Regions from separate parts of the Streptomyces sp. NPDC088147 genome, predicted to be linked through region 3. Evidence: riboswitches for the same ligand, from Rfam matches in the RefSeq annotation. Region 3 holds a riboswitch; each other region holds the start of a gene.

Region 1 (10,408 bases), on a different contig from region 3:
CCGTCTACGGGGCCGACGCCCACCGCGTGATCGCTCGCGCCAGGCGGGCGCTCGACACCGCCTGAGAATCCTTCGGAAGATCACCGACTGGCCCGCGAAATCCGGCGAATCAGCCCCGACAGGACCGGACTTCCGGTCCTAGCGTCTCCTCATGGACAGTTCGCACCAACTGAGGAGCGCACTCATGGGTGATCCCAAGCACGGCGGCGGCACCGGATCGGGGCAGGGCGGCAGCCAGCAGGACGACAGCAGCTCCGGCGCCAAGCATGGAGGCGGCGGCTCCGGTGACGGCGATGTGAACCGCGACGACAGCCGGCCCACCGAGCGGTGAGCGAGCGACACGTGACGGAGGCCGGCCCGGAGGGGCTGGCCTCCCGGCTCATGGACATGAAGGTTCTTACGCCTGACTGGCTCCCGGCCTATCGGGCCGTGCCCAGAGAAGCGTTCGTTCCTGACCTGATCTGGCCGGGTGTGACCGACGGCACCGGAGGCGCGGAGGCCATCGACCGCCGCACGGACCCCGCAGCCTGGTTCCGGGCGGTGTACTCGGATGTATCCCTCACCACCCAGTGGGACGACGGGGCGCACACCGGGAGCCGCCGGGGGAAGAACCCGAGCTGTTCCAACTCCCAGCCCTCCATGGTGTTCTCCATGCTGGGGGCGCTGGAAGTGCGCCCGGAGTCCGCCGTCCTGGAGGTGGGAACCGGTACCGGCTGGAACGCGGGTCTGCTGTCCGAGCGGGTCGGTTCCCACAACGTGGTGACGGTGGAGTGCGACCCGCGAAGCGCGCTCACCGCCCACGCTCGGCTGGATGCCGCCGGATACAGCCCGGCGGCCATCGTCGGGGACGGCTCCCTGGGCTGGCCGCCACGTGCTCCGTATGACCGGGTGCTCATCACTGCCTCGCTCCGCGAGATCCCGGCGGAGATCATCGGACAGACCGAGCCCGGCGGGCTCATCGTCTGCCCGTACGCCACGGAGTACGGAGGGGAGGCCGTCGTCCGGCTCACCGTCCGGGAGGACGGCGGCGCCGGCGGTCCGTTCATCGGGCCGTCCGCGTTCATGCGCCTCCGTCGGCAGCGCACGTTCCGGACTGACACGCGGGAGTACCTGCGCGGGCCCTGGCCGGCCGGTGGACGCCGTACGGAGACGGGGCTCTCCCCGGAGGCCGTGGGCGACTGGCTCCCGATGTTCGCCATCGGACTCCAGACACGGGGGATGTTTCCCTGGGCTCAGCATTACGCGGACGGTTCCTACACCCTGTGGCTCCGCGACACGGCCGTGACGTCGTGGGCCACAGTCGACTATGAACCGGGCAGGGACACGTTCGAGGTCTACGAGGGCGGACCGCGTGATCTGTGGAGTGAGCTCACCGCCGCGTACGTCTGGTGGGACGACCAGGGTCGCCCGGGGTTCGAGCGCTTCGGACTGACCCTGGGACCGGACGGCACGCCGTGGGCCTGGCTCGACTCCCCGGAGCATCCGGTCCCCGCCGTCGGATAGCACAGACGCTCGGCCCCGACCCGCCCCGCCGGCCTCGCGCCCTACCGCGGAAGGCGGGCCGGTCCTCCGAGCGGCCGGGGGAACTGGGCGGCGCGGGCCGGGACAGAGGGGCGGTTACTGTCGGGGCATGCAGCACCAGTCCGCCCCCGTCCCCCCGGCCCCGCCCGCTCCCGAGCTGTTCACCTGGGAGTTCGCCACCGATCCGTACCCCGCCTACGCCTGGCTGCGCGAGCACGCGCCCGTGCACAGGACCACGCTGCCCAGTGGGGTCGAGGCATGGCTCGTGACGCGGTACGTGGATGCCCGGCAGGCCCTCGCCGACGCACGGCTCTCCAAGAACCCCACGCATCACGCCGAGCCGGCGCACGCCAAGGGGAAGACGGGCATTCCCGGCGAGCGCAAGGCGGAGCTGATGACACATCTGCTCAATATCGATCCGCCCGATCACACCCGGCTGCGACGGCTCGTGTCCAAGGCGTTCACGCCCCGCCGCGTGGCCGAATTCGCGCCGCGCGTGCAGGAGTTGACCGACCGGCTCATCGACGGCTTCGCCGCGAAGGGCGAGGCGGACCTCATCCATGACTTCGCGTTCCCGCTCCCCATCTACGCGATCTGCGATCTGCTCGGGGTGCCGCGCGAGGACCAGGACGACTTCCGCGACTGGGCGGGCATGATGATCCGGCACGCGGGCGGCCCGCGGGGCGGAGTCGGGCGCTCCGTCAAGAAGATGCGGGGCTATCTCGCCGACCTCATCCACCGCAAGAGGGCGGACCCCGGCGACGATCTGATCTCCGGCCTCATCCGGGCCGGCGACCACGGGGAACATCTCACCGAGAACGAGGCCGCGGCGATGGCCTTCATCATCCTCTTCGCCGGTTTCGAGACGACCGTGAACCTCATCGGCAACGGCATGTTCGCGCTGCTGCGCCACCCCGAGCAGCGCGCGCTGCTCCAGCGCTCGCTCGGAGCGGGGGAGACCGGTCTGCTCGCGACGGGGGTCGAGGAGCTGCTCCGGTACGACGGTCCCGTGGAGCTGGCGACCTGGCGCTTCGCGACCGAGCCGCTGACGCTCGGCGGGCAGCGGATCGCGACGGGCGATCCGGTGCTGGTCGTCCTGGCCGCCGCCGACCGTGACCCCGAGCGCTTCACGGATCCGGACACGCTCGACCTCTCCCGGCGTGACAATCAGCACCTGGGCTACGGACACGGCATCCACTACTGCCTCGGCGCGCCGCTCGCCCGGGTGGAGGGGCAGACGGCGCTCGCCACCCTGCTGACCCGGCTGCCCGATGTGCGGCTTGCGGGAGATCCTGCCGATTTGCGGTGGCGTGGAGGGCTCATCATGCGTGGATTGCGCACGCTTCCGGTGCAGTTCACGCCATTGTCCGACTGAAGGTTTACTGACGACCCGTCAAGACTGTGACTTTCACGTGATCTCCGCTGCATCGACTTGTGACAGCAGTTCGAGTACCGCTACGTTCTCGAAAACTCAGCCGCCACACGCAGTAGTCGAAACATCAGTCACACGGAAGGCAATCGCATGCGCTCCGGGAACGGCCGACACCGTCGACCTCGCCAGGCCCCCGCTCTGATCGTCGCGGCAGGGGTGACCGGCTCCGCGATCGCCATTCCGCTGCTCGGCGCCACGGGTGCCGGCGCGGCGGACGCCTCCACCTGGGACCGCGTCGCCGAGTGCGAGAGCGGCGGCATGTGGAGCGCCGACCTCAAGAACGGCTACTACGGCGGACTCCAGATCTCCCAGGAGACCTGGGACGACTTCGGCGGCGCGGAGTACGCGGCCAGCGCCGACCTCGCCAGCAGATCGCAGCAGATCGCGATAGCCGAGAAGATCCTCGACGCGCAGGGGCCGAAGGCGTGGGCCAGCTGCGCCGCGATCTCGGGGCTGACGGCGGGCAGCGCCGCGCCGGGCGTGGACCCCGGTACGACGCCCGAGGCGGAACGGGGGACGACACCCGAGTCGTCCGGGACCCCCAAGCCCTCCGAGACGTCAGGGAAGACCGAGACGTCCAAGCCGTCCAAGCCTTCCGGGTCCTCCGACGCGTCCGAGACGTCCGGGGCGTCAGGGAAGGCCGGGGACGCCGACGCGCCCTCGGACAGCTCCGCGTCCACCCCGGACGGGACCGCGCCCGACGACGCGACCCCCGCCCCCTCCGAGTCCTCCGGCGCCTCCGGCTCCGCCGATGACGCGGAGGCCGACGACGCCGCCAAGGGCAAGCACCGTGGCGACGCCGCCCCGGAGGATTCCGTACCGGGCAATTCGGGTGAAGAGCGTGAATCCGGCCGACATGCCTCGCGAGGTGACGGATCGGCACGTCACGCGGGCGGCGCGACGGACGGAACGGAAGGCGCGGACGCGGCGGAGGGCGAGTACACCGTCCGCGTGGGCGACTGCCTTTGGCTCATCGCCGACGAGCGCGAGGTGCCCGGCGGGTGGTCCGCGCTCTACGAGGCGAACAAGGACACCGTCGGCGCCGACCCCGACCTGATCCTTCCTGGCCAGACCCTTGATCTCGGCGTGAAGTAGAGGCAGTTAGAGACCCTATGTCCACTTCTGCGAAAGTGAGACAAGGGTCTCTTTGCCGCAACTGGGGTCTTTTGGCCCGCCGGTTGGGCCGCTTCCTCTCCCACCTGCGTAAATGAGATCGCTCCAGGGGGAGGTAAGGGCGATTTTTCCTTGATGTGCATCTTTGAACAACGGGCAGACCTGTGATTACGGTCTGAACCGCTCGCACCGCGGGCCCCGTCGACCGTCACGCCGAATCCTGCCGTCGGTCGGGGGGAGTAACCGACGCGTCAAGCGCCGTAGGCAGGAGCGGGGGACCCAAAGGTTCGCGCCGGGCTCCGGCCGTCGAGAGACGGCCGAGGACCGGCTTGGGGTGAAGCCTTGTGCGCCAGAGCACAAGGCCGGGCAACTCACTTGGCCCGAACCCGACAGCTGACCTCGTAGGCGTCGGTGAGGAGATGTTCCATGCTGCTGCGTTCCAGCAAGGCCAAGCACCGCCGCCCGTCGAAGGCCGTCCGCTACGCCACGCTCGCCGGCGTCACCGGTGCCGCCGTCGCCGCCCCGCTGATCGGTGCGACCTCGGCCACCGCCGCGACCGCCTCCGAGTGGGACAAGGTCGCGCAGTGCGAGTCCGGGGGCAACTGGTCCATCAACACCCAAAACGGCTTCTACGGCGGCCTCCAGTTCACGCCGTCCACCTGGGCCGCCTACGGCGGTACCGCGTACGCCCCCCGCGCCGACCAGGCCAGCAAGTCCCAGCAGATAGCCGTCGCCGAGAAGGTCCTCGCGGGCCAGGGCAAGGGCGCGTGGCCGAACTGCGGCGTGGGCCTGTCCAACGCCGCGTACGACGGCGGCTCGGCCACCGAGAACACCCAGCAGCAGTCGCAGCCGAAGCAGCGGAGCCAGCCGAAGCAGCAGTCGCAGCCGACGCAGCAGTCGCAGCGGGAGACCACGGAGAGCACGCGCGACGCGGCCCAGCCGGCCTCGCGCGGCGAGAGCCGTCCCGCCACGATCAAGAAGGGTGACGGCGAGTACAAGGTCGCGTCCGGCGACACCCTCTCCAAGATCGCCAAGGCCGAGGACGTCAAGGGTGGCTGGAAGAAGCTGTTCGACCTGAACAAGGACATCGTCAGCGACGCCGACGTGATCTACCCGGGCCAGCAGCTCCACCTGAGCTGACCTCCGGGCCCCGGGCCCCGGGCCCTCCGGACCCTCCGGGCCCCCGGGCCCCGGGCCCCGGACCTTCCGGGACCCGGGCCCCGGGCCCCGGACCTTCCGGGACCCGGACCCCGGGCCCCGGACCCCGGGCCCCGGACCTCCGAACCTCCGGACCCCGGGCCCCTGGCCCCACCCGAGACCACCCCGGCCGGGCGCGTAATCCCCCGTACGCGCCGGGCCGGGGTTTCCCGCTGAGGCCCGCCCGCGCGCGGACCGCGGCGGACGCGGCCCCGGCGATGGCGGCCCACGACTCCCGCGGTGCGGGATTCGGGCCTCATTTCGTCTTAGGTGGCGGGCACCGGCCGACCGATGACCCCGCGGCGGTTAGGCTCTTGCCGCAAGGCCAATGAGACCCTGCACTCCAAGCGTCACATCCCAGAAGGAGATGCTCGTGCCGTCCATCGACGTCGTCGTAGCCCGGGAAATCCTCGACTCCCGAGGCAACCCCACGGTCGAGGTCGAGGTCGGCCTCGACGACGGCAGCACGGGTCGTGCTGCTGTCCCCTCCGGTGCCTCCACCGGTGCGTTCGAGGCCCTTGAGCTCCGCGACGGTGACCAGAACCGCTACCAGGGCAAGGGTGTCGAGAAGGCCGTCCTCGCCGTCATCGAGCAGATCGGCCCGGAGCTGGTCGGGTACGACGCCACCGAGCAGCGCCTGATCGACCAGGCCATGTTCGACCTGGACGCCACCCCGGACAAGTCGTCGCTCGGCGCCAACGCCATCCTCGGCGTCTCCCTCGCCGTCGCGCACGCCGCCTCCGAGGCCTCGGACCTCCCGCTCTTCCGCTACCTCGGCGGCCCGAACGCGCACCTGCTGCCCGTTCCGATGATGAACATCCTGAACGGCGGCTCGCACGCCGACTCCAATGTCGACATCCAGGAATTCATGATCGCCCCGATCGGCGCGGAGTCCTTCTCCGAGGCCCTGCGCTGGGGTGCCGAGGTCTACCACACGCTCAAGAAGGTCCTGAAGCAGAAGGGCCTCTCCACCGGCCTCGGCGACGAGGGCGGCTTCGCGCCGAACCTGGAGTCCAACCGCGCCGCGCTCGACCTCATCCTCGAAGCGATCAAGGAGGCCGGTTACGTCCCCGGCCGCGACATCGCGCTCGCGCTCGACGTCGCCGCGTCCGAGTTCTACAAGGACGGTTCGTACGAGTTCGAGGGCAAGTCCCGCTCGGCCGCCGAGCTGACCGAGTACTACGAGGAGCTCGTCGCCGCGTACCCGCTCGTCTCCATCGAGGACCCGCTCTTCGAGGACGACTGGGCCGGCTGGAAGGTCCTCACGGACAAGCTCGGCTCCAAGGTCCAGATCGTCGGCGACGACCTGTTCGTCACCAACCCGGAGCGCCTCGCCCGCGGTATCGAGGAGGGCTCGGCCAACGCCCTGCTCGTCAAGGTCAACCAGATCGGTTCGCTGACCGAGACCCTGGACGCCGTCGAGCTGGCCCAGCGCAACGGCTTCAAGTGCATGATGTCCCACCGCTCCGGTGAGACCGAGGACGTCACCATCGCCGACCTCGCCGTCGCCACCAACTGCGGCCAGATCAAGACCGGCGCCCCGGCCCGCTCCGAGCGCGTCGCCAAGTACAACCAGCTGCTGCGCATCGAGGAGATCCTCGACGACGCGGCGGTGTACGCGGGCCGCAGCGCGTTCCCGCGGTTCCGTTCCGCCTGATCCTGAACCTGTGGATATGAGGGCGAGGGGCGGCTCCGCCCGTCGTCCGTACGTCCCCGGTCGCGGTCCCGTACCGTGTCCGGGGACGTACGTACAACAGGGGACGTAACAGGGGAGGCGAGCCATGGCCGGGAACCGGGACCGGTTCTCCACCGCGACCAGGCTGCGACTGCTCGGCGAGCAGACGGCCGCCCGGGTCTACCGCTCGCAGAACCGCAGGCAGGACCGCCGCTCCCGGCTCACCGGCCGGGCCGCCTTCCTCGCCCTGGTCGTGTGCACACTGGTGGTGGCGCTCGCGTATCCGATGCGGCAGTACGTGTCGCAGCGGAACGAGATCGCCGACCAGGAGCGGCTGGCCCGCGAGGCGAAGCAGCGGGTCGAGGAGCTGCGCGACGAGAAGGCGCGGCTCCAGGACGACGCGTATATCCAGCGGCTGGCCCGGCAGCATCTGCATTACGTGATGCCGGGGGAGACCGGCTACACCGTGATCGACCCGGACGTTCGCGAGCAGCGCCGCGAGGAGCGGGGGGCGACGGACCGCCCCTGGTACTCGAACGTGCTGGACGGCGTGGACAACGCGGACCGCCAGGACAGATAGCCGACGGCGGCCGGGCAGCACAGAACACCGTCAGATCATCCGAGAATCACCCGAGAACCGCGGAACACCCGAGAACCGCGGAACACCCGAGAACCGCGGAACACCCGAGAACCGCAGAACATACATAGGCAGGCATGGACACGCCCCCTCCGCAGACCGCACGCACGGAACCCACCGACGCGGACGTCGCGGCATTCAAAGAACAGCTCGGCCGCCCGCCGCGCGGCCTGCGCGCCATCGCGCACCGCTGCCCCTGCGGTCAGCCGGACGTGGTCGAGACCGCCCCGCGGCTCCCCGACGGCACGCCCTTCCCGACGACGTACTACCTGACCTGCCCGCGCGCGGCCTCGGCCATCGGCACGCTGGAGGCGAACGGCGTCATGAAGGAGATGACCGAGCGCCTCGCGACCGACCCCGAGCTGGCCGCCGCGTACCGCGCGGCCCACGAGGACTACCTCGCGCGCCGCGACGCCATCGAGGTCCTGGAGGGCTTCCCGAGCGCCGGCGGCATGCCGGACCGGGTGAAGTGCCTGCATGTCCTGGTCGGCCACTCGCTGGCGGCCGGGCCCGGGGTGAACCCGCTGGGCGACGAGGCGATCGCGATGCTGCCGGAGTGGTGGGCGAAGGGCCCGTGCGTGACGCCGTGCGGGTCCGACCCCTCCGGCGCCGAGGGGGATGCCGAGGGGGGTACGGAATGACCAGGGTCGCCGCCATCGACTGCGGTACGAACTCGATCCGCCTGCTCGTCGCCGACGCACACCCCGAGACGGGCGAACTGGTCGACCTGGACCGCCGGATGAAGATCGTCCGCCTCGGCCAGGGCGTGGACAGGACGGGCCGGCTCGCCCCCGAGGCGCTGGAACGTACCTTCGCCGCCTGCCGCGAGTACGCCGCCGTCATCAAGGAACACGGCGCCGAGCGCGTCCGCTTCGTCGCCACCTCCGCCTCGCGCGACGCGGAGAACCGCGACGAGTTCGTCGGCGGGGTCCTGGACCTCCTGGGCGTGGAGCCCGAGGTGATCACCGGCGACCAGGAGGCGGCGTACTCCTTCACCGGCGCGACGAAGGAACTGGGCCCGGCGGACGGGGACAGCTACCTGGTCGTGGACATCGGCGGGGGCTCCACCGAGTTCGTCGTCGGCGACGACCAGGTGCGCGCCGCGCGCTCCGTGGACATCGGCTGCGTACGGCTGACCGAACGCCACCTCGTACGGGACGGCGTCGTCAGCGACCCGCCCACGGAGCCGCAGATCACCGCGATCCGCGCCGACATCGAGGCGGCCCTCGACCTGGCCGAACAGACGGTTCCGCTGCGCGAGGCCCGCACTCTGGTCGGACTGGCCGGTTCCGTGACCACGGTCGCCGCGATCGCGCTCGGCCTGACCGAGTACGACTCCGCCGCGATCCACCACTCCGTGATCCGGTACGACCAGGTCCAGGAGATCACCACCCGCCTGCTCCACGCCACGCACGCGCAGCGCGCCGCGATCCCCGTCATGCACCCGGGCCGGGTGGACGTCATCGGCGCGGGCGCCCTCGTACTCCTCGCGATCATGGAACGGACCGGGGCCCAGGAGGTCGTGGTCAGCGAACACGACATCCTGGACGGGATCGCCTGGGCGGCGGCGACCGCCGGATGAAGGCCATGCACGAGTTCCTCGACACAACGGACCTGCCGTGGCGGGACGTTGACGGCCACCCGGGCGTGACGGAACGGGTGCTCAGCGCGGCGCCGGGCGACGGGGGAGAGCTGACTCGTCTCGCGCGCTGGGCGCCGGGGCTGGACACCTCCGAGGCGGGGGTCATCCGGCACGAGTACTTCGAAGAGGTCTACCTCCTCGAAGGCGAACTGCACGACCTGACGCTGGGCGCCACCTTCACGGCGGGCCACTACGCGTCACGCCCGCCGGGAATGCCGCACGGCCCGTACCGGACGGATACGGGCTGCACGATGCTGGAGATCCGCTACCGGCCGACGGTGTCGCCGGTGTGAGTGGTGGCGAAGGCCACGAAGTCGGTCCAGGCGTGGGGGGTGACGGTGAGGTGGGGGAGGTGGGGGGCTTTGCTGTCACGGATGGGGACGAGGTTGTGGGCGTGGGCGTAGGAGGGGGACCACTCGACGCAGTTGCCGCCGTCACCGTTGCTGTAGGTGGACTTGACCCACGCGGTGGGGACGGAGTTGGGGTTCACAGTGTCTCCATCTGATTTCTAATGAAGGCAGCGCTCTCCCGTGCTGAAAGCGCCTCGCTGGTCAAGTCATCGTAGGCGCGTACGGCCGTCCGGACATGTTCAGGATCTTCGTTGATGTCCGCAGTACGGAACGCGTCAACACAGACTACTGTCACATGATTTGGCGCTGTCAGAAACGTGATGGGCCCATCGATAAGCAGATGTGGTTCGGCATCGAGTGGCAGTACTTGAAGGCGAGTGGTCTGGCGTTCTGCTTGGCCCAGGAGCACTGCCAGTTGCTCGCGCATCGCGTCGCGACTCACGATGCGACGCCCGATCACGGACGCACACAGCACTACGCGAACATTCGGTGGAGCGTCGCCCCGTAGAAGCCCCTGACGAGCGAGTCGTGCACGCATCAGTCCTGCGATCTCATCCTCGGTCGCCCGTGGGTTGTTGGCCCGAAACAGTGCGCGGGCGTACTCGGCGGTCTGAAAGAGACCGGGGATGATCGTGGGGGACCACTCCCAGATACCAATGGCCTCCCGCTCCAGGCTCATGCGGCGCCGGTACAGGGCTGGGAAGGATCGCGAAACCACCTCTTCGTACAGCCGCTTGAATTGCCCGTCCGTCTCAAAGATCTGGTCGAACATGGCGGGCAAGTTGCTGGCGATCGGGGGGACTCCGCGTTCGATGCGGCTGATAGTGGATTTCGACGTACG
Region 2 (10,408 bases), on a different contig from region 3:
GTTCCCGTTCTGGTGGACATCCCCGACCACGACCTGCGCGCCCTCGACCACCATGGCGCCGCCGACCGTCCGCGCGTTGTGCGTGGCCCGCGCGCCGCACCAGCAGAGCGCCTCGACCTGGAGGACCTCGACCCGGTCGGCCAGCTCCACCAGCCGCTGGGAGCCGGGGAAGAGCTTGGAGCGGAAGTCGGTGGTGATGCCGAAGGCGAAGACGTCCAGTTCCAGATCGTCCACCACCCGGGCGAGCTGGTCGACCTGCCCGGGTGCGAGGAACTGGGCCTCGTCGGCGATGACGTAGTCGCACCGGCCGCCCTTGGAGAGCCGGTCCACCAGATACGCGTAGAAGTCGAAGCCCTCGGCGGCCTCGACGGCGTCGGTCACCAGGCCGAGGCGGGAGGAGAGCTTGCCCTCGCCCGCGCGGTCGTCACGGGTGAAGATCATGCCCTGGAGCCCGCGCGCGGAGCGGTTGTGTTCGATCTGAAGAGCGAGGGTGCTCTTTCCGCAGTCCATCGTTCCGGAGAAGAACACCAGCTCTGGCATGAGGGGGTGACGGCCTTTCGGTGAGCGGAGAGAAGAGCCCGGAAACCGCGACGCGCGGTCCTTCAGGCGCTAAGAGCGTACTTCGAGGAGCGGGACGAGCTGCTCGACGGGGGTCATCGAACCATGCATCCCGACCATCGCCGACTCGTGCGGCTCCCGTACGGAGGCGGTGATCACCACATCGTCGTGGGCCGCCGCGACGACATCGCCGATCCTGCCGTACACCCGCTCGTCCATCGCGCCGGGCGGTCCGAACCAGCCCGCCGCGATCGCCTCGTCCCGGCTCGCCACCCAGAAGCGCTCGCCGAGCACCTCGCGCCAGACGGTGAGCACATCGGTTGCGGCACCCGGTACGGCGTAGACATGGCGGGCCCGGCCCTCGCCGCCGAGGAGCGCCACCCCGGCGCGCAGCTCCCAGTCCTCGTCGAAGTCGATGCGCGACTCCTCGTCGAAGGGGATGTCGATCATGCCGTGATCGGCGGTCACATAGAGCGCGGCCCGGGGCGGCAGTTGCTCGGCGAGGCGCTGGACGAGCCGGTCGACGTACATCAACTGGCCGCGCCAGGCGTCGGAGTCGACGCCGAAGCGATGGCCCTTGCCGTCAACCTCGCTGTAGTACGTGTAGACCAGCGACCGGTCCCCCGCGCCGAGCTGCTCGGCCGCCAGATCCATCCGTTCCTCGCCGGAGAGCCGGCCGAGGAAGGTCCCGCCGCTGAGCGCGACCTCGGTGAGCGGGGTGTGGGCGAAGGTCGGTGACGAGACCTGGGCGGTGTGGACACCCGCGGCGTCGGCGAGCTGGAAGACGGTGGGGTACGGCTGCCAGACGTGCGGCGCGGTCCAGGGCTTCCAGCGGAGCTGGTTCATCAGCTCGCCGGTCGCGGGGTCGCGGACCGTGTAGCCGGGCAGGCCGTGGACGGCGGGCGGCAGGCCCGTACCGACGGAGGCGAGGGAGGTCGCGGTGGTGGCCGGGAAACCCGCGGTGAGCGGGCGTCCCGTGTTGCCGCGCGAGCTGCCGAGCAACGAGGTCAGATAGGGCGCTTCGTCCGGATGTGCCGTGATCTGTTCCCAGCCGAGGCCATCGATCAGGAAGACGCAGTTCCGGTCGGCGGGGGTCAGTTCCGGGATGGCCGCGGTCAGGTTCGGTACGCCCTGGCCGGCCGCGAGCGTGGGCAGCAGATCGGCGAGCGAGCCGCTGCCGTACTCGGGCAGCGGCGCGGTGTCGAGGGCGAGCGGGACGGGGTCCTGCCAGAGGGCTTCGGCGGCCATCAGCGGCCGGGCGCCGTTCCGGCGGCGGTGGCTTCGGAGAGGGCCTGGGCGAACGCGAGCGTCTGGCGGACGGTGTCGGGGCCGTCACCGGCCTCGCTGACGCGCAGGCTCAGATCGTCGGCGGTGGAGCTGCCGGTGTAGCCGTGGTCCGCCTCGCAGTTGGGGTCGCCGCAGGCGGCGGGCTCCAGATCGATCCGTGAGACGGCGCCCCAGCCGATGGTGAGCACGACCTCGCGCGGCGGGGTGCCGGGGGTGTACGACTCCGGGTTGGCGACGACGCGGCTGACCACGACCGACGAGATCCGGTCGAGCTTGACCGACTCGGTGGAGGTGGTGGCGTACGGGGTCGGGGAGCTGGAGTCGGCGGCCTGCTCGTCGGTGTGGCTCACGATGAAGCGGTGGGCCGTCAGCACGAGGACGGTGACATGCCTCCGCACCTCGTTGGCGTCGAAGGTCGTCTCCTGATGCACCAGGTACGACGCGATCGGCTCGCCACCGACAGCGGCCTCCACCGCCTCGGCCACGAGAGCCGGGTAGTAGCCGCTGCGCTCGATCGCCGTGCGCAGCCCCTGGGTCGTCGTACCGGTCTTCGCCATGGGCTCCATCCTACGGTGGCCGGGTGGCTGCCGGAGACGCTCCGTAGGGGCCTCATCCGGCCGGAACCTCCGGGACCCGACCGGCGGTCGGCGCCGGTCAGTAGCTGGGGAGGCTGCGCGGGCCGAGGTCGCCGCGGGCGGGCGGCGGTGCGAGCCGGACGTTCGCGCCGAGGACGGTCAGTCCACGCGTGGCCACGACCACGGGCTCCAGGGTGACGGAGACGATCTCGGGGTGGTCGTCGACCAGCCGGGAGACCCGCAGGAGCAGCTCCTCCAGCGCGGGGGTGTCGACCGGCGTGGAGCCGCGCCAGCCGAACAGGAGGGGCGCCGAGCGGATGGACCGGATCTGCTCGGCGACATCGCGGTCGGTGGCCGGTACGAGCCGGTGGGCGAGATCGCCGAGGAGTTCGGAGGGTGCGCCGGCGAGCCCGAAGGAGAGCACGGCTCCGGCGGCGGCGTCGATGGCGGCCCGTACGACGGTGTCCACGCCGCGCGGGGCCATGGCCTGGACGACGGGCCGCAGCTCGGCGGGGCCGCCGAGGGATTCGGTCAGCTCGCGGTGGGCGAGGCGCAGTTGTGCCTCGTCGGCGAGGTCGAGCCGTACGCCCCCGAGGTCGGAGCGGTGGCGCAGATGGGGCGCGGTCGTCTTGAGCGCGACGGGGTAGCCGAGCCGCTTCGCCGCGGCCACGGCGTCGTCGGGACCGGGTGCGGGGAGGGTGGGGCGTACGGGGATGCCGTACAGCCCGAGCAGTTCCCGGGTGTCGGCCGCGCCGAGCGGCACGCCGTGGGGGTCGGGCGCGTCTCCGAGCAGCCGGGCGATGAGTGCGGCGGCGGCGCTCTCGTCGATGGCGTCGTCGAGATACTCGGGCACCTTGCCGGGCTCGGCGCTCTGCCGTCGCCACTGGGCGTACCGGACGGCTTCGGCGAGCGCGCGGACGGCGCGTTCCGCGGCGGGGTAGGCGGGGATGCGGCCGGACGCGGCGGGTGCGGGCGGGCCGGCGGAGGCGGGCGGTGCGGCGGGGGCGGGCGATGCCGTGGGGGCGGGCGGTGCGCCGGCGGGTCGCGGAGGCGCGGACGGGGGCGCGGCGGTGGGAGCGGGGGCGGACCCGGCCGGGCCGCGCGCGCTGCGCTCCACCACCGCCAGCGCCTCCGCCAGGCCCTCGATCTCGACATGGACCACCGCGACCGGCTTCCCCGGGACGCTCGTCACGGTCTCGCGCAGCACGGTGCCCAGGGCGCCGCCGTCTGCGGGGTCCGTCGTACCGGTCTCCCCCACGTGCGGGATCGCGGTCACCACCACCGCGTCGACGGCCGGGTCGGACAGGGCCGAGGCGAGGGCGGCGCGGAAGTCCTCCGGGGTCGCGGCGGTGGTCAGGTCGCGGGGCGGCGAGGGGCGCAGGCCCTCCGTCAGACAGGCGTCATAGGTGAGCAGACCGAGGGATTCGGAGTTGCCGAGGATCGCCACGCGCGGGCCGGCCGGCAGGGGCTGGGAGGCGAGCAGGAGGCCCGCGTCGACCAGTTCGGTGACCGTGTCGACCCGGATCACCCCGGCCTGCCGCAGCAGCGCCGAGACCGTCGCGTCCGGGATACGGGTGACCGGGACGGCGTGGCCGGGCGGCGCGCTGCCGCTGTGCCGCGCCCCCTTGACGACCACGACCGGCTTGAGCGCCGCCGTACGGCGGGCGAGCCGGGTGAACTTGCGCGGATTGCCGATCGATTCGAGGTAGAGGAGGGCGACATCGGTGTCCGGGTCCTCGTACCAGTACTGGAGGATGTCGTTGCCGGAGACGTCCGCGCGGTTGCCCGCGGAGATGAAGGACGACAGGCCCGCGCCGCGCCGGTAGAGCCCGGACAGCAGGGCGATGCCGATGGCTCCCGACTGGGTGAACAGTCCGATACGGCCCCGGTCGGGCGGCTCGGGCGCGAGGGAGGCGTTCAGCCTGACCGCCTCGGCCGTGTTGATGATCCCGAACGCGTTGGGGCCGATGATGCGCATCCCGTACGAGCGGGCCTGCCGCACCAGTTCGCGCTGGCGTTCCAGGCCCTCGGGGCCGCTCTCCGCGTAACCGGCGGAGAGGACCACCAGGCCGCGGACGCCGTGCCGGCCGCAGTCCGCCACCGCTTCCGGCACCTGCCGCGCCGGTACGGCCAGGACCGCGAGGTCGACGGGGTCGCCGATCGCCGCGACGGACCGGAAGGCGGGGACGCCGTCGAGTGCGCGCAGGTCCTCGGCGAAGGCGTGGTTCACCGCGTACACGCGTCCGGTGAAGCCCGCTTCGAGCAGATTGCGCAGGACCGTGCGGCCGACGCCGCCGGGCACGCGTCCCGTGCCGACGACGGCGACCGAGCCGGGCGTGAGCAGGCGCTGCACCGAGTGGGCCTCGGCGCGCTGTTCGCGGCCACGCTGCACGGCGAGGGATTCCGCGGTCGGTTCGAGGTCCAGGGTGAGACGTACGGAGCCGTCCTCGAAGCTGCGCTTCTGTGTGTAGCCGGCGTCCCGGAACACCTTGATCATCTTGCTGTTGGCGGGCAGCACCTCGGCGGCGAAGCGCCGGATGCCCCGTTCGCGGGCGACCGCCGCGATGTGTTCGAGCAGGGCCGAGGCGACGCCGCGTCCCTGGTGCGCGTCCTGGACGAGGAAGGCGACCTCGGCCTCGTCGGCGGGCGCGGTCGCCGGGAGCCCCCGCGCGTCGATGCGGTCGTACCGTACGGTCGCGATGAACTCGCCGCCCACCGTCACGGCGAGGCCCACCCGGTCCACGTAGTCGTGGTGGGTGAAGCGGTGCACGTCCCGGTCGGAGAGGCGCGGGTAGGGGGCGAAGAACCGGTAGTACTTCGACTCGTCGGAGACCTGTTCGTAGAAGCTGACCAGCCGCTCCGCGTCGGCGGTGGTGATGGGCCTGATCCGCGCGGTGCCTCCGTCGCGCAGCACCACGTCCGCTTCCCAGTGGTCCGGGTACGCATGGTCCGGCGGCGTCTCCATGGGCAAAGCCTACGGCGCGGGCGCCGCCACGGCCCGGGGCCGTGGCACGGGACAGGTCCGGCGCCGGGGCCGGGGTCCGTCCAGGGTCGGCACCGGAGCATTTCGTGGCACATGAGACGCTGGTCTAGACATCGTTTTTGAGACTTGAAGGGCAACACCATGGCTGAGCGCCGCGTCAATGTCGGCTGGGCCGAGGGCCTGCACGCCCGTCCCGCCTCCATCTTCGTCCGCGCCGCCACGGCCGCCGGCGTCCCGGTGACGATCGCGAAGGCCGACGGCAACCCCGTCAACGCCGCGTCGATGCTCGCGGTGCTCGGTCTGGGCGCGCAGGGCGGCGAGGAGGTCGTGCTGGCCTCCGAGGCGGAGGGCGCCGACGCCGCTCTGGACCGGCTGGCGAAGCTGGTCGCCGAAGGGCTCGACGAGCTTCCCGAGACGGTCTGAGCGTATTTCCACGACGGAGCCGGGGTCCACTTGAATTCAGTGGACCCCGGCTCCGTTTTCCGTGCGGGCAACAAAAAGGACACCCGGGTTATTTCTCTCCTTTGTATACGGCGCGATTGTTAATTGCGGACGCTCGCGATGTTTACGGCGTGTTGCGAAACCCTCACCTTTTCCCGGCCGCGCTCCGGCCGCTTCAGCCGGTGCACCGCCGCCGTACGCTCCGCGTGCAGCGCCGTCAGCGTCCGCGCCCGCTCCGCGTCGCCACGCGCCACGGCGTCCACGATCGCGCCGTGCTCCGCCCAGGACTCCACCGGGTTGGCGGGCTGGTCGACCACGTACATCCAGGCGATCTTGTGCCGGAGCTGGGTGAGCGGGGCGGTGAGCGCCGGGCTTCCCGACGCCTGCGTGAGCGTCTCGTGGAACCACGCGCCGAGTGAGCGCAGATCCTCGCCCTGACCTCTGCGGGCCCGCTCCTGCCCCAGTCTGACCAGGCCGCGCAGGACCTTGAGATGGGCTTCCGTACGGCGCTGGGCGGCGCGGGCGGCGCCCAGCGGCTCCAGCAGCAGCCGCACGTCGAGCAGGTCCGCCGCCTCCTGCTCCGTGGGTTCGGCCACACAGGCGCCGACATGGCGGCGGGTGGTCACGAAGCCCTCCGACTCCAGCGTGCGCAGGGCTTCGCGCACCGGGACGCGGGAGACGCCGTAGCGCCGTGCCAGCTGCTCCTCCGTGAGCCGACCGCCACGTTCGAATACGCCGGAGATGATGTCGTCGCGAATAGCCGTGCATACCGAGTGCGCGGGAATGCGCATGTCCGAACCTCCGCCTTAATCCGCGCGAAACGCTGCCGATCGACGCCTGTTCCGTGACTCTATTGCAATCATCGCGAATTTCCGATGGGTGCCCGGAATCCATGGATATCTTTTGGCCAGCGGACCGTGGCGGGCGCGGGAGGCGACGCCGAAGGCCCCGGCGCTGCGCCGGGGCCTTCGGGGGGGGATCGGGGTCAGACGTTCACGCCGTGCGCGCGCAGGTACGCGACGGGGTCGATGTCCGAGCCGTAGTCGGGGCCCGTCCTGGCCTCGAAGTGGAGGTGCGGCCCGGTGACGTTGCCGGTCGCGCCCGAGACGCCGATCGGCTGCCCCGGGGTGACGCTCTGGCCGACGGCGACGCCGATCGAGGAGAGATGGCCGTACTGGGTGTACGTGCCGTCGCTCATCCGCAGCACGATGTTGTTGCCGTACGAGCCGCCCCAGCCCGCCTCGACCACGGTGCCCGCTCCCACGGCCACGACGGAGGTGCCGGAGGCGGCGCGGAAGTCGACGCCCGAGTGGCTGCCGGAGGACCAGAGCGAGCCGCCCGCCCGGTACCCGGTGGTGACGTACGAGCCGGCGATGGGGAGCTGGAAGGCGTTGAGGCGCTCGCGCTCGGCGGCCCGCGCCGCGCGCTCCTTCTCCGCGCGGAGCTCCTGGGCGCGGGCCTCCGCCTCGCGCGCCGCCTCCGCCTTCGCCGCGGCCTTGGCCCTGACCTCGGCGGCGGCCCGGCGCTGCGCGTCGGCCTGGGCGTCGATGGTGCCGGCGAGGGAGTCGTTGATGACCAGGGCCTGGGTCAGACCGGTCGGCTGGGCGGCGGCCACGTCGGTGCCGGCGGCGAGCGCCGGGGATGTGGCGAGGGTGCTGATGACGCCGGTGGCGGCGAGGGTCGCGGCACCCGCGACGCTCGCGCTCCTGCGGCTCATACGGCTGCGGGCACGATGCTTCCCGGTGGCACGGGTGAACGCCATGGGGTGGCTGGTCCTTTCCTTCCTTCTCGCCTACCGGGTTAGCTGACGGGTTCGGAGCAGGAAGGTCTCCTACGGGCGCCCTTGCCGCGCGGAACGGCGGCGGCGCCCGATTCACCCCAGGGACTTCATGGGTCCCCGGCTCCCCAGGCTCGCGCCTGACGGGGACTCGGCGATGGCTGTCCGGTGCCGCGGACGCGGCGCAACTGGCGAACAGCCGGACCGACGTTAAGCGGGTGGTCTTTCAATCACCAAACAGACAGGCCCCTTTGTAGCGCACACCACAGGGCAGACAGCCACCCTCCCCCATAAAGAGGGACATAAAGGGAAACCCCGGCGGCCGAAGCCACCGGGGTTCCATGAAGAAGCCGGATCAGCCCGTGACGACCGTCACTTCGCCGATCCCGAGAGCCGTGACCGGCTCCTTGATCTGCGCGGCGTCGCCGACGAGCACGGTGACGAGCCGGTCCACCGGGAAGGCGTTGACGGCCGCGGCCGTCGCCTCGACGGTGCCGGTCTCGGCCAGCCGCGCGTACAGCTGCGCCTGGAAGTCGTCCGGCAGGAACTGCTCGACCTGGTCGGCCAGCGTGCTCGCGACGGAGGCCGCCGTCTCGTACTTCAGCGGGGCCACCCCCACCAGGTTCTGGACGGCCACATCGCGCTCGGCGTCGGTCAGCCCCTCGGCCGCGAGGGTCCGCAGCACCTTCCACAGGTCGTCCAGCGCCGGGCCGGTGGACGCGGTGTCCACGGAGCCGCTGATGGCGAGCATCGCCGCGCCGGTCGCACCGCCCGGCGCGTCGGGCGCCGAGGAGCGCAGCACCTGGCCGAAGGCGCGTACGCCGTAGGTGTAGCCCTTCTCCTCGCGCAGCACCCGGTCGAGCCGGGAGGTGAGCGTGCCGCCCAGGCAGTACGTGCCGAGGACCTGGGCGGGCCAGACCCGGTCGTGCCGGTCGGCGCCGATGCGGCCGATCAGCAGCTGGGTCTGGACGGCGCCGGGCCGGTCCACGATCACCACGCGGCCCGTGTCGTCGGCGGTCACGGGCGGCACGGGGCGGGGAGCGACGGTGTCGCCGGTCCAGGTGCCGAGGGTGTCGCCGAGGATCTTGTCGAGATCGACGCCGGTGAGATCACCGACGATCACGGCGGTGGCGGTGGCGGGTCGTACATGCGCCTCGTAGAAGGCGCGCACGCCCGCGGCGTCGATGCGCTCCACCGTCTCCTCGGTGCCCTGGCGCGGCCGTGACATGCGCGAGGAGGCCGGGAACAGCTCCTTGGCGAGCTGCTTCGCGGCGCGGCGGCCCGGGTTGGCGGTCTCGTGCGGGATCTCGTCGAGACGGTTGCGTACGAGCCGCTCGACCTCGCTGTCCGCGAAGGCGGGGGCCCGCAGTGCCTCGGCGAGCAGGCCGAGGGCCTTGGGCAGCCGGGAGACGGGGACCTCCAGGGAGATCCGGACGCCCGGGTGGTCGGCGTGCGCGTCGAGCGTGGCGCCGCAGCGCTCCAGCTCGGCGGCGAACTCCTCGGCGCTGTGCTTGTCGGTGCCCTCGGAGAAGGCCCGCGCCATGATGGTCGCGATGCCGTCGAGCCCCTCGGGCTCGGCGTCCAGCGGGGCGTCGAGATTGATCTCGACCGCCACCACCTGCTGCCCGGGACGGTCGCAGCGCAGTACGGTCAGGCCGTTGTCGAGAGCGCCGCGCCCGGGGGCGGGGAAGGCCCAGGGCCTGGCCTCGCCGGCTGTCGGGCGCGGGTGGAAGTCCATGGTCACGGCAGCGTCGGTCACTGGTCCGCCCCCTCGTGCTCGTCGGTCTCGTCTTCATCGGCGGAGGCGTCGTCGCCGTCGGCGGTGACCGGTTCGTAGACCAGCACCGCGCGGTTGTCGGGGCGCAGCCGCGCCGCGGCGACGGTCCGTACCTCTTCCGCGGTGACGTCCAGTACGCGGGTCACGGCGGTCAGCGCCAGCTGCGGGTCGCCGAAGAGGACGGCGTACCTGCACAGTTCGTCGGCGCGGCCGGCGACCGTACCGAGCCGGTCCAGCCACTCGCGCTCCAGCTGGGCCTGGGCGCGCTCCATCTCCTCGGCGGTGGGGCCCTCCGCGGCGAAGCGTGCCAGTTCCTCGTCGACCGCGGCCTCGATCTCCGGGACCTCGACACCGCCGGACGTCTTCACGTCCAGCCAGCCGAGGGAGGGTGCGCCCGCCAGGCGCAGCAGCCCGAAGCCCGCGGCGACCGCGGTCCGGTCGCGGCGCACCAGCCGGTTGTGGAGCCGGGAGGACTCGCCGCCGCCGAGGACGGTCAGCGCCAGGTCCGCGGCGTCGCACTCGCGGGTGCCGTCGTGCGGCAGCCGGTAGGCGGCCATCAGGGCGCGCGCCGGGACCTCCTCGTGGATCTCCTCGCGCAGCTGCTCGCCGATGGTGTCGGGGAGCGAGCCGTCGCGCGGCGGCTGCTTGCCGTCGTGGGAGGGGATCGAGCCGAAGTACTTCTCGATCCAGCCGAGCGTCTGCTCGGGGTCGATGTCGCCGACGACCGAGAGCACCGCGTTGTTCGGCGCGTAGTTCGTGCGGAAGAACGCGCGGGCGTCCTCCAGGGTCGCCGCGTCCAGGTCGGCCATCGAGCCGATCGGCGTGTGGTGGTACGGATGGCCCTCGGGGTACGCGAGGGCGGTCAGCCGCTCGAAGGCCGTACCGTAGGGCACGTTGTCGTACCGCTGGCGGCGCTCGTTCTTGACGACGTCCCGCTGGTTCTCCATGGACTCGTCGTCGAGCGCGGCGAGCAGCGAGCCCATCCGGTCGGCTTCCAGCCAGAGCGCCAG
Region 3 (10,408 bases):
GGTCAGATAGTCCCCGAGGAAGATCGAGTTGACCAGGTGGAGCGCGAGGGGCTGCATCGAGCGCAGATGCACCTCGCGCCCGCCCGCGAGCCTGACCTCCACATCGGGGCAGACGAACCGCGTCATGGCCAGAATGCGCAGACAGCGCTGCGGGGTGAGGTTCCACTCCTTGGCGAGCGGTGTCCCCTCGAACGGGATCAGGAAGTTGACCGGCACCGAGTCGGGGTCCAGCGCGCGCAACGAGAAGACGACATCGACCAGATCCGCGTCACTCTCGCCCATGCCGGCGATCAGCCCCGAACACGCGGACAGCCCGGCGGTCTGCGCCCGCTGCACCGTGTCCACCCGGTCCGCGTAGGTGTGGGTGGTGGTGATGTCGCCGTAGGTGCCCTCGGACGTATTGAGGTTGTGGTTGTACGCGTCGGCGCCCGCGGCCCGCAGCCGCTCCGCCTGGCCGTCCGAGAGCAGCCCGAGACAGGCACAGATCTCGACGTCCTCGTTCTGCTCCTTGATCGCCTCGATGGTCTGCGAGACCCGGTCGACATCCCGGTCCGTCGGACCCCGGCCGCTCGCGACCAGACAGACCCGCTTCGCCCCGCCCGCCACTCCGGCCGCCGCCGCCTTCGACGCCTCGTCGGGCTTCAGCCAGGTGTACTTGAGGATCTCGGCCTTGGAGCCGAGCCGCTGCGAACAGTACGAGCAGTCCTCGGGGCACAGCCCGGACTTCAGATTGACCAGATAATTGAGCTTCACCCGCCGCCCGAACCACTGACGGCGCACCTTCCCGGCCGCGGCCACCACATCGAGCAGTTCGTCGTCGGAGGTCGCCAGTACGGCGAGCGCTTCTTCGCGGGTCGGCGGCTCGCGCCGCAGACCCTTCTCCACCAGCGTGTTCAGCAGGTCCATGGTGCTGATCCTTGCCCACGGAGGACGTCCGGGAAAAGGAGGAATCCCACAAGGCCATCGGATCGACGTGTGTGTATGACCACACCCTGCCCCCGTGGCGGCCCGGCTAAGGTCTGTGCGTTGCCTACAAAAGGACCGGACCATGGAGCGCGACCCCTTCGACTGGACCGACGACGAGGCGCGCCGCCGTGAACAGTCGGGTCTGGTCCGTACGCTCCGGCCGCGCCCCGCCGAATCCGGACTGCTGGACCTGGCGAGCAACGACTACCTGGGGCTCACCCGCCACCCTGCCGTGACCGGCGCGGCGGCGGAGGCCGCGCGCCGCTGGGGCGCGGGCGCCACCGGCTCCCGGCTGGTCACGGGCAGCACCGAACTGCACGCCGAACTGGAAAGTGAACTGGCCGCGTTCTGCGGCTTCGAGGCCGCGCTCGTCCTCTCCTCCGGATACGCGGCCAATCTGGCCGCCCTCACCGCGCTCACGGCCCGCGACGCGCTGCTGCTGTCCGACGCGGGCAATCACGCCTCGATCGTGGACGGCTGCCGGCTCTCGCGCGCCGAGACCGTGGTCGTCCCGCACGCCGAACCCGAGGCCGTACGCAAGACACTCGACGCGCACGCCGGGCGGCGGGCGCTCATGGTGAGCGACGCGGTGTTCTCCGTGGACGGCGACGCGGCGCCGCTCGGTGAACTGGCCGAGGTCTGCCGTACCCGTGGCGCGGCCCTGCTCGTCGATGACGCGCACGGACTGGGGGTGCTCGGCGCGGGAGGCCGGGGCACGCCGTACGCGGCGGGCATCGCCGGTGCCAACGGAGTGGTGGCCACCGTCACGCTCTCCAAGTCCCTGGGCAGCCAGGGCGGCGCGGTACTCGGCCCGGCACGGGTCATCGGCCATCTGGTCAACGCCGCCCGTACGTTCATCTTCGACACCGGACTGGCGCCGGCGGCCGTGGGCGGCGCGCTGGAGAGTCTGCGGCTGCTGCGCCGGGAGCCCGCCCGGCCGGAGCGGGCGCGCGAGGTGGCCCGTACGCTGCACCGGCTGCTGACCGGGGCGGGTCTGACGGCCGTACGACCGGACGCCGCCGTGGTCTCCGTACGGGCGCCGTCGCCCGAAGCGGCGGTGCGCTGGGCCGCGGAGTGCCGTGCGGCGGGGCTGGCCGTGGGGTGCTTCCGTCCGCCCTCGGTGCCGGACGGCATCTCCAGGATCCGGCTCACCGCGCGTGCCGATCTGACGGATCAGCAGATCGGCACGGCGGTGGACACGATCGTCGCGCTCGCGCCGGGGGACGCGAGCTGAGCCGACCGGCCCCGGGCGGTCAGTGCGCGGGCGCCTCGTCGCGCAGCGCGGAGACGAAGGAAGTCCACGCGTCCGCCGAGAAGAACAGATGGGGTCGGGTCACTTCCTTGGAGTCACGTACGGCCAGTCCGCCCACGGCGATGGGGGCGCACTCCACACAGTTGTTCGCGCCGGTGCTGTAGCTGCTGCGATGCCATGCGGATGGACATGTCAGGTGGGGGGTCATGATGCTCCCTAGGCGCCGTCACCGATCCCGGCGATGAGATCCAATGAATCCTCTGTCGAGAGGGCATGCGCCTGCATGGTGCCGAACGCCGCGCAGTACGCCTCAAGGTCTTCTTTCCGCTCCAGATAGAGGCTATTCGTCAAATGGTCGAGAACGACCAAATCCAGATCAGTAATGTGCGGGAATGAGAAGATAACGAAAGGGCCGGTCAGTCCTACATAGCCGCCGGCCGTGAACGGCAGCACCTGAAGGCAGACATGCGGAAGACGGGCCAGCTCCGAGAGCCGCCGCAACTGCTCCCGCATCACACCGGGCCCGCCCACCTCGCGGCGCAGAACGGCCTCGTCCAGCACGGCGTGCAGCTCCAGGGGTATGCCGGCGCGCAGCACCTCCTGGCGGGCGAGCCGCACCTCGACCAGGGAGTCGACCGTCGTGGCGGGCAGTCCGCCGAGCGCGGCACGGGTCACGGCACGGGCGTACGCGGGGGTCTGGAGCAGGCCGGGGACCACGGAGGTCTCCAGTGTGCGCGCGGTGCGGGCCTGGGACTCCAGGCTGATGAAGTCCCGGTACTGTGGCGGGATCACGCCGCCGTACGCCATCCACCACCCCTGTCCGCTGCTGGTGGTCCCCGCCAAGGCGCCCAGCAGCAGCCGTTGTTGTGCGTCGGTGACGCCGAACGCGTCGAGCAGTCCGGCCAGATCCTCGTCCTTCACCCCGCTGACGCCCGTCTCGAGCCGGCTGACCTTCGACTGGTGCCAGCCGAGCAGCCGCGCGGTCTCACCGCTCGTCAGTCCCGCGCTCTGCCGCAGCTTGCGCAATTCCTCGCCGAGCCTGCGCCGGCGCACCGCTGGAATATGCCGCATGAATGATTGCCTCCCCGCCCTGTGTTCGTCGCGCCCTCGGGCGCCGCGGCGGAGAAGATATCTTTCCGGCGCCCAAATACGGTCTCGCGTTGCAGAGTTCACCGCTTTGAGCGACAGATATATGCAGATCTCGGTGGATCGGCCCTGGGAACGGCACGATCAGTGGGAGGCTGGCGCGAAGCACGGTCCGAGGCCGTCCGCGCAGTCATTCGCTCTGTGCCGGAGCCAGGCCCGGCGGGAAAGGGACGGCGTCGCCATGGCAGACCACCAGGAAGCATCCATCACCCTGCCGAGCGATCCCGCCTCGGTCACCGCGGCGCGAAGATACGTCGTGGACCTGCTGGCCGAGTGGGGGCTGCCGGTGCGGGAGGACATGGCCGAGACGGTCCGGCTGATCGTCTCGGAACTGGCCACCAACGCGGTACAGCACACCTTCGGGCAGTCACCCACGTTCACCGTGGAGGTCAGCCTCGAACGTGACGAGCAGCTGCGCGTCGGAGTCACCGACAGCCATCCGCGCTGGCCGCAACGGCTGCCCGCGGCCGTTCAGCAGGACAACGGCCGCGGCATGGTGATCGTCCGCTCGCTCACCGCCGAGCAGGGGGGACAGCTCTCCGTCACCCCGACCGCGGAGGGGGGCAAGACGGTCTGGATCGTCCTGCCATGGACGGTCCCGGTGGCGGCCGACGTGAGCTGAGCCGGTCGGCCGGTGCCCCCGGTCCCGGGCCGTCCCCGCCGGAGCGGGGACGGCCCCCTCCGACGCGTCCGGGGGCGGTGATGGCGAGAGGGCCGGTGCCGGCGGCCGGGGTCAGTTCACCCGGCCGTACAGGACGCTCCGGGACCAGATCCGCTCCAGCCGCACCAGTGACCCGGTCTTGGGCGAGTGCCAGATCCTTCCCCTGCCGGCGTAGATGCCGACGTGGTAGACGCTGTTGCCCCAGTGGAAGAACACCAGGTCCCCCTTGCGTCGTTGGGAGGGCGAGATATGGCGGGACGAGTTGTACTGCTGCTGGGCGGTACGGGGGAGCTTCTTGCCGGCCTTCTTGAACGAGTAGAGCGTCAGCCCGGAGCAGTCGAAGCGGTGGGGCCCCGTGGCTCCCCACCGGTACGGAGAGCCCTTCTTCGAGGCGGCGATCTTGAGGGCGTTGACCGCGCGCGTGGCGGCCTCGGCCTCGGACGTGGCGCCGGGCACGAGCATCGTGCCGCCGAGCGCGGCGAGTGTGAGGACCGAAACCGCACCGGTCCTGGACAGCAGAGACGGGACATTCGTCTGCGCGGTCATGCGCAACCCTTCGTCAGCCGCCTGTGAAGGATGACCTGTCGGGTTCGGGCTGGCGAAGTTGCCCGGCCGCTCTCACGACTTCACCCCGAGGGACGACCACACCGGGCGTCGTCCCGTTCTGCCTGGGTCCTCCACTCCTGCCGATCCACTCCTGTCGACCAGGCATCCGGTGCGGCGGCAGGACTCGGCGTCCGCCCGGACCGCCCCGCCGCGGTGGCGGGGGCTTGTCGTCCCACGGATCTTGACGCAGGAACAGGTGGATATCCGAGACGAAACGACGATATGTGAAGTTCATCACGGATGCCCCAAAGGGGTGGTGAAGGGGTGTGTCACGCCGACGGCATGAGCCCCGACGAGGGCCGTACCTGCAAGGGAGTTCGGGGCGCCTGGACGATCCGGTCGCATCGCGCAACTCGGGACCCCGTACTCGTCCGGACGGTTCATACGCCGAACGTGCGAGTCGTTCCCGTATGGGCGGCGTCCATACGGGAACGACTCGCCGTGCCGGCGCGGGCGTTCACCGCCCGCCGAAGGGGTCGCGCGGCGTGTCGAGGGACGCCTCGCGGTTCCGGATGACGTGATCGAGCAGTCCGTACGCCTTGGCGGCCGGCGCGTCGAGGATCGTGTCGCGCTCGATGTCCTCGGTGATCCGCTCGGTGCTCTGCCCGGTGTGACGCACCAGCATGGACGTGAGCAGCGACCGCAGTCGGAGCATCTCCCGCGCGTGGATCTCCAGGTCGGACGGCCGGCCCTGGACCGGCTCCTCGATGGCGGGCTGCCGGAGGAGGAGCCGCGCGCCGGGCAGCGCCAGCCGCTTGCCCGGTGCCCCCGCGGCCAGCAGTACGGCGGCGGTCGACACCGCCTGCCCGAGGCAGACGGTCTCCACGTCGCAGGTCACGATCCGCATCGTGTCGTAGATCGCGGACATGGCGCTGATCGACCCGCCCGGGGAGTTGATGTAGAGCGAGATGTCCCGGTCGGGCGCCGCGTATTCGAGGTGGATGAGCTGCGCGATCACATCGTTGGCCGCGGTGTCGTCGACCGGCGTGCCGAGGAAGATGATCCGCCCTTCGAGGAGCTTCGAGTACGGGTCGAGGGTGCGGGTCCCGTTGCTCGTCCGCTCGGTGAACTCGGGCAGGACGTAGCGGGCTGACGGACGGTTCATGGCGTGCCTCTCCTCGTACGCGCGTCTCGCGGTTCTCGCGGGCTCTGTGAAAAATGTACAGGACGTACAGAAAATGAGATGCGGGGTAGGCCGGGGAATCCGGAGCAAGAGGCGTTCGCCGTGGGCGCGTTCGGTCGAATGGAGCAGACAGGAAGCGATTCTGCGGGTGTACTCTCCGCGCCTCGCCCGCTCCGGCGGTTCGCCGGTGGTGGCGTGGCGCTACACCTCGGGCATGGACGATCCTTTTGCTTTCAGCCCGTTGCGGACGCCCCGGTCGGGGTCGCCCCGCTCGGATGGGCCCCGCTCGGATACGCCCCGGTCAGGTGGGCGACGGCGGGACGGTGAGACCCCGGGCACGGTGGAGCACGGCGGCGGCGTACGGCCGTCTTCGGAACCCGCTCAGAGATCCGCGCAGACGCCTGAGCGCCTGGTCGGCGGGGGCCGACCGCAGACTCGGGTAGTGGTCGAGGAAGACGTGCCACTGGACACAGGACTCCTCAAGGTGACCCAGGGTCAGGAGCGTGTCGGCGAGCCGCGCCCGGGTGAGGGCACTTGATCTGTGGCGGTCCTCGGCGCGGGCCTCGGCCGCGCCGGCGAAGAGCCGCGTCGCTCCCGCGGTGTCCCCCAGGGCGATCAGCGTCCTGCCGTGCTGGTAGTCGAGTCCGGGCCGGGGGTAGTGGGTGAACGGTCCGGGCAGGCCGGTCGCGCGGTCGTGCTGCGTCTCCGCCGCCGTGAGATCTCTGACGGCCTCGCGGCGGCGCTGCGCGCGGGCGTGGGTGAGTGCGCGCTGACTCAGGACGAAGGCCCGGAGGGCCGGGTCGGCGCGCCGGCCGGCGGTGTCGACGGCCGCGTCGGCGAGATCTCCGGCGTGCTCCTCGAACCCGAGGTACAGGGCCTGGGTGCTCATGGCGCGCAGGGTGGTCGCGAAGAGGCCGCGGTCGTCGGCTTCGCGGGCGAGCCCCAGGGCCGCGGTGAAGTAACGCTGGGCCAGGCTCGGATGGGCCGCGTCCATGCTCATACGGGCCAGCAGATGGGTGAGTTGCCCCGCACCGCTCAACAACTCCCGGCGCAGGGAGGGGCGGGCGGGAGCGGCCAGGAGACGGCTTGTGTCGTCGGTCAGGTAGGCGGTCAGGGCGGTGCGCGCGTGGGCTCCGCCGTGACGTTCCATCAGATCCGCGAAGACATGGACCATCCAGCGCAGGCGCTGGACGTCGGCCGGGGTGGCCCGGGGGCCCGTGACGCGTGCCGGCGGCGGGACGGCGGGCCGCTCGGGGCTCCAGAAGGTCGCGCTGGTGGCCCCCAGGTCATAGGCGGAGCCGGTGAGGACGGCCCGGCGCGCGGGGTCGGTGTCGGCGTGCGTCAGGGCGGCCAGCCGGTCCAGGGCGGTGCCCGGCATGTCCTGGTCGGCCAGGAGCGGATCCTCGGTCGCCTGCGGGCCCTGCGCGAGGCCGGTCTCCAGCGTCGTGACGAGCCGTCCGCAGCGGCGGCTGAACGCCGAGGCGACCAGGTCGGGTATGGGAGGCCGGGGGCGGGATCCGGTCAGCCAGTGGGCGACCGAGGTGCGGTCGTAGCGCAGGCGCAGGCCCTGAGCCGCGCCCAGATCGTTGACGCTCCGGGCCAGTTCCGCCGGATTCCAGCGGGCCTCGTTGAGCAGCCGGGCAAGGTGTCGGTTGGGCTGATGGCGGGCCACGGCCCCCTGGTCTCCTCAGGACGTGCCCGGTGCGCCTCGTTCGATTCCGTCGCATGCGCGATGGCACAAGCGTTCAACGCGTGCACGCATCGATCACGGCGGACCGCGCTTGGGGGCGGGCCGATGGGTAACTGTTGGAGATATTCCCGGTCTCGCGGCGTTTCATCCCGATCCCGGTGCCTGGGACGAGTATGGCCCGATTCCTCTCCGCACCCTCCCCGAGGAGGCCCGATGGCAGCCACCGCTGTGCCCGCGACCCACACGGAAAGAGAGCCTTCGATGACGCAATTCGATGAACTGGCCGAGATCTACGACGACTTCTCGCGGCTGCCGTTCCGCCGCGACCTCGAATTCCCCAGTGTGTTCGGGCTGCTGGGCGACCTCTCGCGGCTCAAGGTCCTGGACCTCGGCTGCGGCAGCGGCGTCTACAGCCGGGCGCTGGCACGGAGCGGCGCCGCGCTGGTCGTGGGGCTCGACGAGTCCGGCGGCATGATCGACCACGCCCGCGCGCAGGAGGCCGCGGAGCCCCTGGGCGTCCGCTATGCCGACGGTGACCTGCCGGATGGACTGGAGGGCGGCTTCGACCTCGTCCTCGGCGTGTACGTCCTCCCGTACGCCACCACGTACGAGGAACTCGTGGGTCTGTGCCGGACCGCGGCTGACGCGCTGCGGCCGGGCGGCAGGTTCGTCACCCTGCCCATCCATCCCGAAGCCCACCACGACCCCCGCCACTACGAACGCTACGGATTCCGGCTGCGCACGGGCGAGTCCCCCGAGGACGGCTCCCCGGTGGATCTCGCCCTGTCCTTCGCCTCGCACGACGTCAGCATCACCGCCCGCTACTGGAGCGTGACGACCCTGGAGCAGGCGCTGCGGGAGGCCGGATTCGGTCCCGTGCGGTGGCAGTCGCACCGCTTGTCGCCGTCGGCCGCCGGCCCGCCCGAGTTCTGGGCGCCCTACCTGTCCGCGCCGCACGCCGCGATCCTCGACACCGCCAAGGAGTACGAGCCGTCATGACACCCCTGCCTCAACTCGCCGAACGCAGCGGCTTCCTCATCGAGAACGGCCGCTTCACCACCCTGGCCACCCACGGTCCCGACGGAGCCTGGGCCTCCACCGTCAACTACGTACCGCTGCGCAACCCCCTCCGGCTGCTGTGGTACTCACTGCGCCGGGCCCGGCACTCACGCAATATCGACGCGGACCCGCGGATATCCGGCTCGATCTATCTGACCGAGCTGCCCGGTTTCGGGCTGGACGGGGCGCAGTTCACCGGCACCGCGCGGCCGGTGGGGGCGGACGAACTCGAAGAGCTCAGCGCCTGGTACTACGAGCGGAACTTCCCGGACGAGGAGGTCCGCCGCCAGTGGCGCCTGCCGCTGGACGAGTTCAGGGGCGAGGGACCGCGCCGCTTCTATCTGCTCGAAGTCCACCGGTGGTGGCTGCTGGACATCGACCAGTGGCTCGTGGACAAGAACGACCAGCGCATCGCCGTCCCGCTGGACGCGGTCAGGGGCCGGGCGGTCGACGGCGCCGGTTCGGCGGGTGCGCGATGAAGGCCCTCGTCAAACGCGGGCCCGGCGAAGGGCTCGACTTCACCGACGTACCCACGCCGGAGCCGGGACGCCACGACGTCCTCGTCCGTGTGCTGCGCACCGGCATCTGCGGCACGGACCTGCACATCCTCAAGGGGACCCCGTGGGCGACGCGGACGGTGACGGCACCACGGGTCATCGGCCATGAGTTCGTCGGCGAGATCGTGGCGGCCGGGGCCGGGGTCGGGGGCCTGCTGCCCGGCCAACTGGTCAGCGCCGAAGGCCATATGACGTGCGACACCTGCGCCAACTGCCGGGCCGGCCGGCAGCATCTGTGCGACACGGTGGAGGGCCTGGGAGTCCAGCGCGACGGCGCGTTCGCCGAATACGTGGCGGTGCCCGCGCGGAGCGTCTGGGTGCACCGGCCCGGTGTCTCCCTGGACGTCGCCGCCATGTTCGACGCCTTCGGCAACGCCGTCCATGTCGCCGACACCTTCCCCGTCCGTGACCGGACGGTACTGGTCACCGGAGCGGGGCCGATCGGTGCCATGGCCGCGGCGGTCGCCCGCCACCGGGGCGCGCGTCTGGTCGCCGTCAGCGATGTCAGCCCCTTCCGGCTCGACCTCGCACACCGCGCCGGTGCCGATCTCGTCATCGACGCCGGTGACGGACCCATCGACCCCACCGCGCTCGGCCTGGCGCAGGGGTTCGACATCGGATTCGAGATGTCCGGCAACCCCTCCGCCCTGAGGGATCTGATCGGTGCCATGGCCCACGGCGGCCGGATCGCCGCCCTCGGCCTGCCCGACGAGGACGTACCCACGGACTGGGCGGACATCTCCCTGCGCATGCTGACCATCCAGGGGATCAGCGGACGCCGGGTGTTCGACACCTGGCACGCCATGGCCGACCTGCTCGACCAGGGCATGGACCCGTCGTTCACCATCACGGACCACTTCGTCGCGGAGGACTACGAGAAGGCCTTCGCCACCGCCGCCGAAGGCCACGCGGGCAAAGTGATCCTCGACTGGGTCCCACGGGACTGAGGGGGCCGTCATGGACTACACCGTGCGTGTCCACACCGCGATCGACGACGTCGACGAGCGGTGGGACGACCTGATGACGGCGGCCCGCGCCCCTGTCTTCTATCGCCGCCCGTTCCTGCGCGCCTTCGAGAAGCATCCGCTGCACCCGGTCCTGCGCACCGCGTACCTCCTGGTGGAGGACGGGTCGGGGCGGGCGCACGCGGCCCTGCCCGCCTATCTGCAACGCGATGTCGACCCGATGCGGGTGATCGCGGAGCACTACCCCCACGCGGCCGGCCGGACCGCCCTGCTCAGTCACGCCTGGCACTGCTACGACACCGTGCTGCCCGTGCGGCCCGGCCCCGGAAGCCGGTCCGCCGCCGGGCGCGCCGTCACCGCGCTGCGGGATCTGGCGTCCGCGT

The links. Region 3 has a riboswitch for cyclic di-AMP ahead of ACIOGX_RS33285 (C40 family peptidase). Riboswitches for the same ligand answer to the same signal wherever they lie in the genome.
Region 1: linked by a shared signal. The riboswitch ahead of ACIOGX_RS18565 (transglycosylase family protein) and the one ahead of ACIOGX_RS33285 (C40 family peptidase) in region 3 are both predicted to bind cyclic di-AMP.
Region 2: linked by a shared signal. The riboswitch ahead of ACIOGX_RS17610 (M23 family metallopeptidase) and the one ahead of ACIOGX_RS33285 (C40 family peptidase) in region 3 are both predicted to bind cyclic di-AMP.

Annotation. Positions count from the first base shown of each region.
Region 1 is NZ_JBIUSY010000005.1:102,689-113,096, reverse strand. Features, by position in the region: gene ACIOGX_RS18590 (helix-turn-helix domain-containing protein) at 1-65, shown strand, start outside; gene ACIOGX_RS18585 (hypothetical protein) at 185-331, shown strand; gene ACIOGX_RS18580 (protein-L-isoaspartate(D-aspartate) O-methyltransferase) at 430-1,503, shown strand; gene ACIOGX_RS18575 (cytochrome P450) at 1,631-2,896, shown strand; gene ACIOGX_RS18570 (transglycosylase family protein) at 3,110-4,048, shown strand; cyclic di-AMP (ydaO/yuaA leader) riboswitch at 4,313-4,489, shown strand; gene ACIOGX_RS18565 (transglycosylase family protein) at 4,499-5,206, shown strand; gene eno (phosphopyruvate hydratase) at 5,631-6,920, shown strand; gene ACIOGX_RS18555 (septum formation initiator family protein) at 7,045-7,518, shown strand; gene ACIOGX_RS18550 (DUF501 domain-containing protein) at 7,653-8,216, shown strand; gene ACIOGX_RS18545 (exopolyphosphatase) at 8,213-9,157, shown strand; gene ACIOGX_RS18540 (cupin domain-containing protein) at 9,163-9,510, shown strand; gene ACIOGX_RS18535 (DUF397 domain-containing protein) at 9,483-9,707, opposite strand; gene ACIOGX_RS18530 (Scr1 family TA system antitoxin-like transcriptional regulator) at 9,704-10,408, opposite strand, start outside.
Region 2 is NZ_JBIUSY010000004.1:566,824-577,231, forward strand. Features, by position in the region: gene ACIOGX_RS17580 (thymidine kinase) at 1-540, opposite strand, end outside; gene ACIOGX_RS17585 (alkaline phosphatase family protein) at 610-1,806, opposite strand; gene ACIOGX_RS17590 (DUF5998 family protein) at 1,806-2,402, opposite strand; gene ACIOGX_RS17595 (GNAT family N-acetyltransferase) at 2,500-5,385, opposite strand; gene ACIOGX_RS17600 (HPr family phosphocarrier protein) at 5,545-5,826, shown strand; gene ACIOGX_RS17605 (GntR family transcriptional regulator) at 5,946-6,635, opposite strand; gene ACIOGX_RS17610 (M23 family metallopeptidase) at 6,830-7,606, opposite strand; cyclic di-AMP (ydaO/yuaA leader) riboswitch at 7,620-7,788, opposite strand; gene ACIOGX_RS17615 (pitrilysin family protein) at 7,977-9,359, opposite strand; gene ACIOGX_RS17620 (pitrilysin family protein) at 9,377-10,408, opposite strand, start outside.
Region 3 is NZ_JBIUSY010000011.1:78,563-88,970, forward strand. Features, by position in the region: partial or broken gene bioB (biotin synthase BioB) at 1-906, opposite strand, end outside; gene ACIOGX_RS33265 (8-amino-7-oxononanoate synthase) at 1,049-2,200, shown strand; gene ACIOGX_RS33270 (DUF397 domain-containing protein) at 2,220-2,426, opposite strand; gene ACIOGX_RS33275 (helix-turn-helix transcriptional regulator) at 2,435-3,289, opposite strand; gene ACIOGX_RS33280 (ATP-binding protein) at 3,546-3,986, shown strand; gene ACIOGX_RS33285 (C40 family peptidase) at 4,098-4,571, opposite strand; cyclic di-AMP (ydaO/yuaA leader) riboswitch at 4,575-4,771, opposite strand; gene ACIOGX_RS33290 (ATP-dependent Clp protease proteolytic subunit) at 5,089-5,736, opposite strand; gene ACIOGX_RS33295 (hypothetical protein) at 6,056-7,426, opposite strand; gene ACIOGX_RS33300 (class I SAM-dependent methyltransferase) at 7,706-8,443, shown strand; gene ACIOGX_RS33305 (pyridoxamine 5'-phosphate oxidase family protein) at 8,440-8,982, shown strand; gene tdh (L-threonine 3-dehydrogenase) at 8,979-10,007, shown strand; gene ACIOGX_RS33315 (GNAT family N-acetyltransferase) at 10,018-10,408, shown strand, end outside.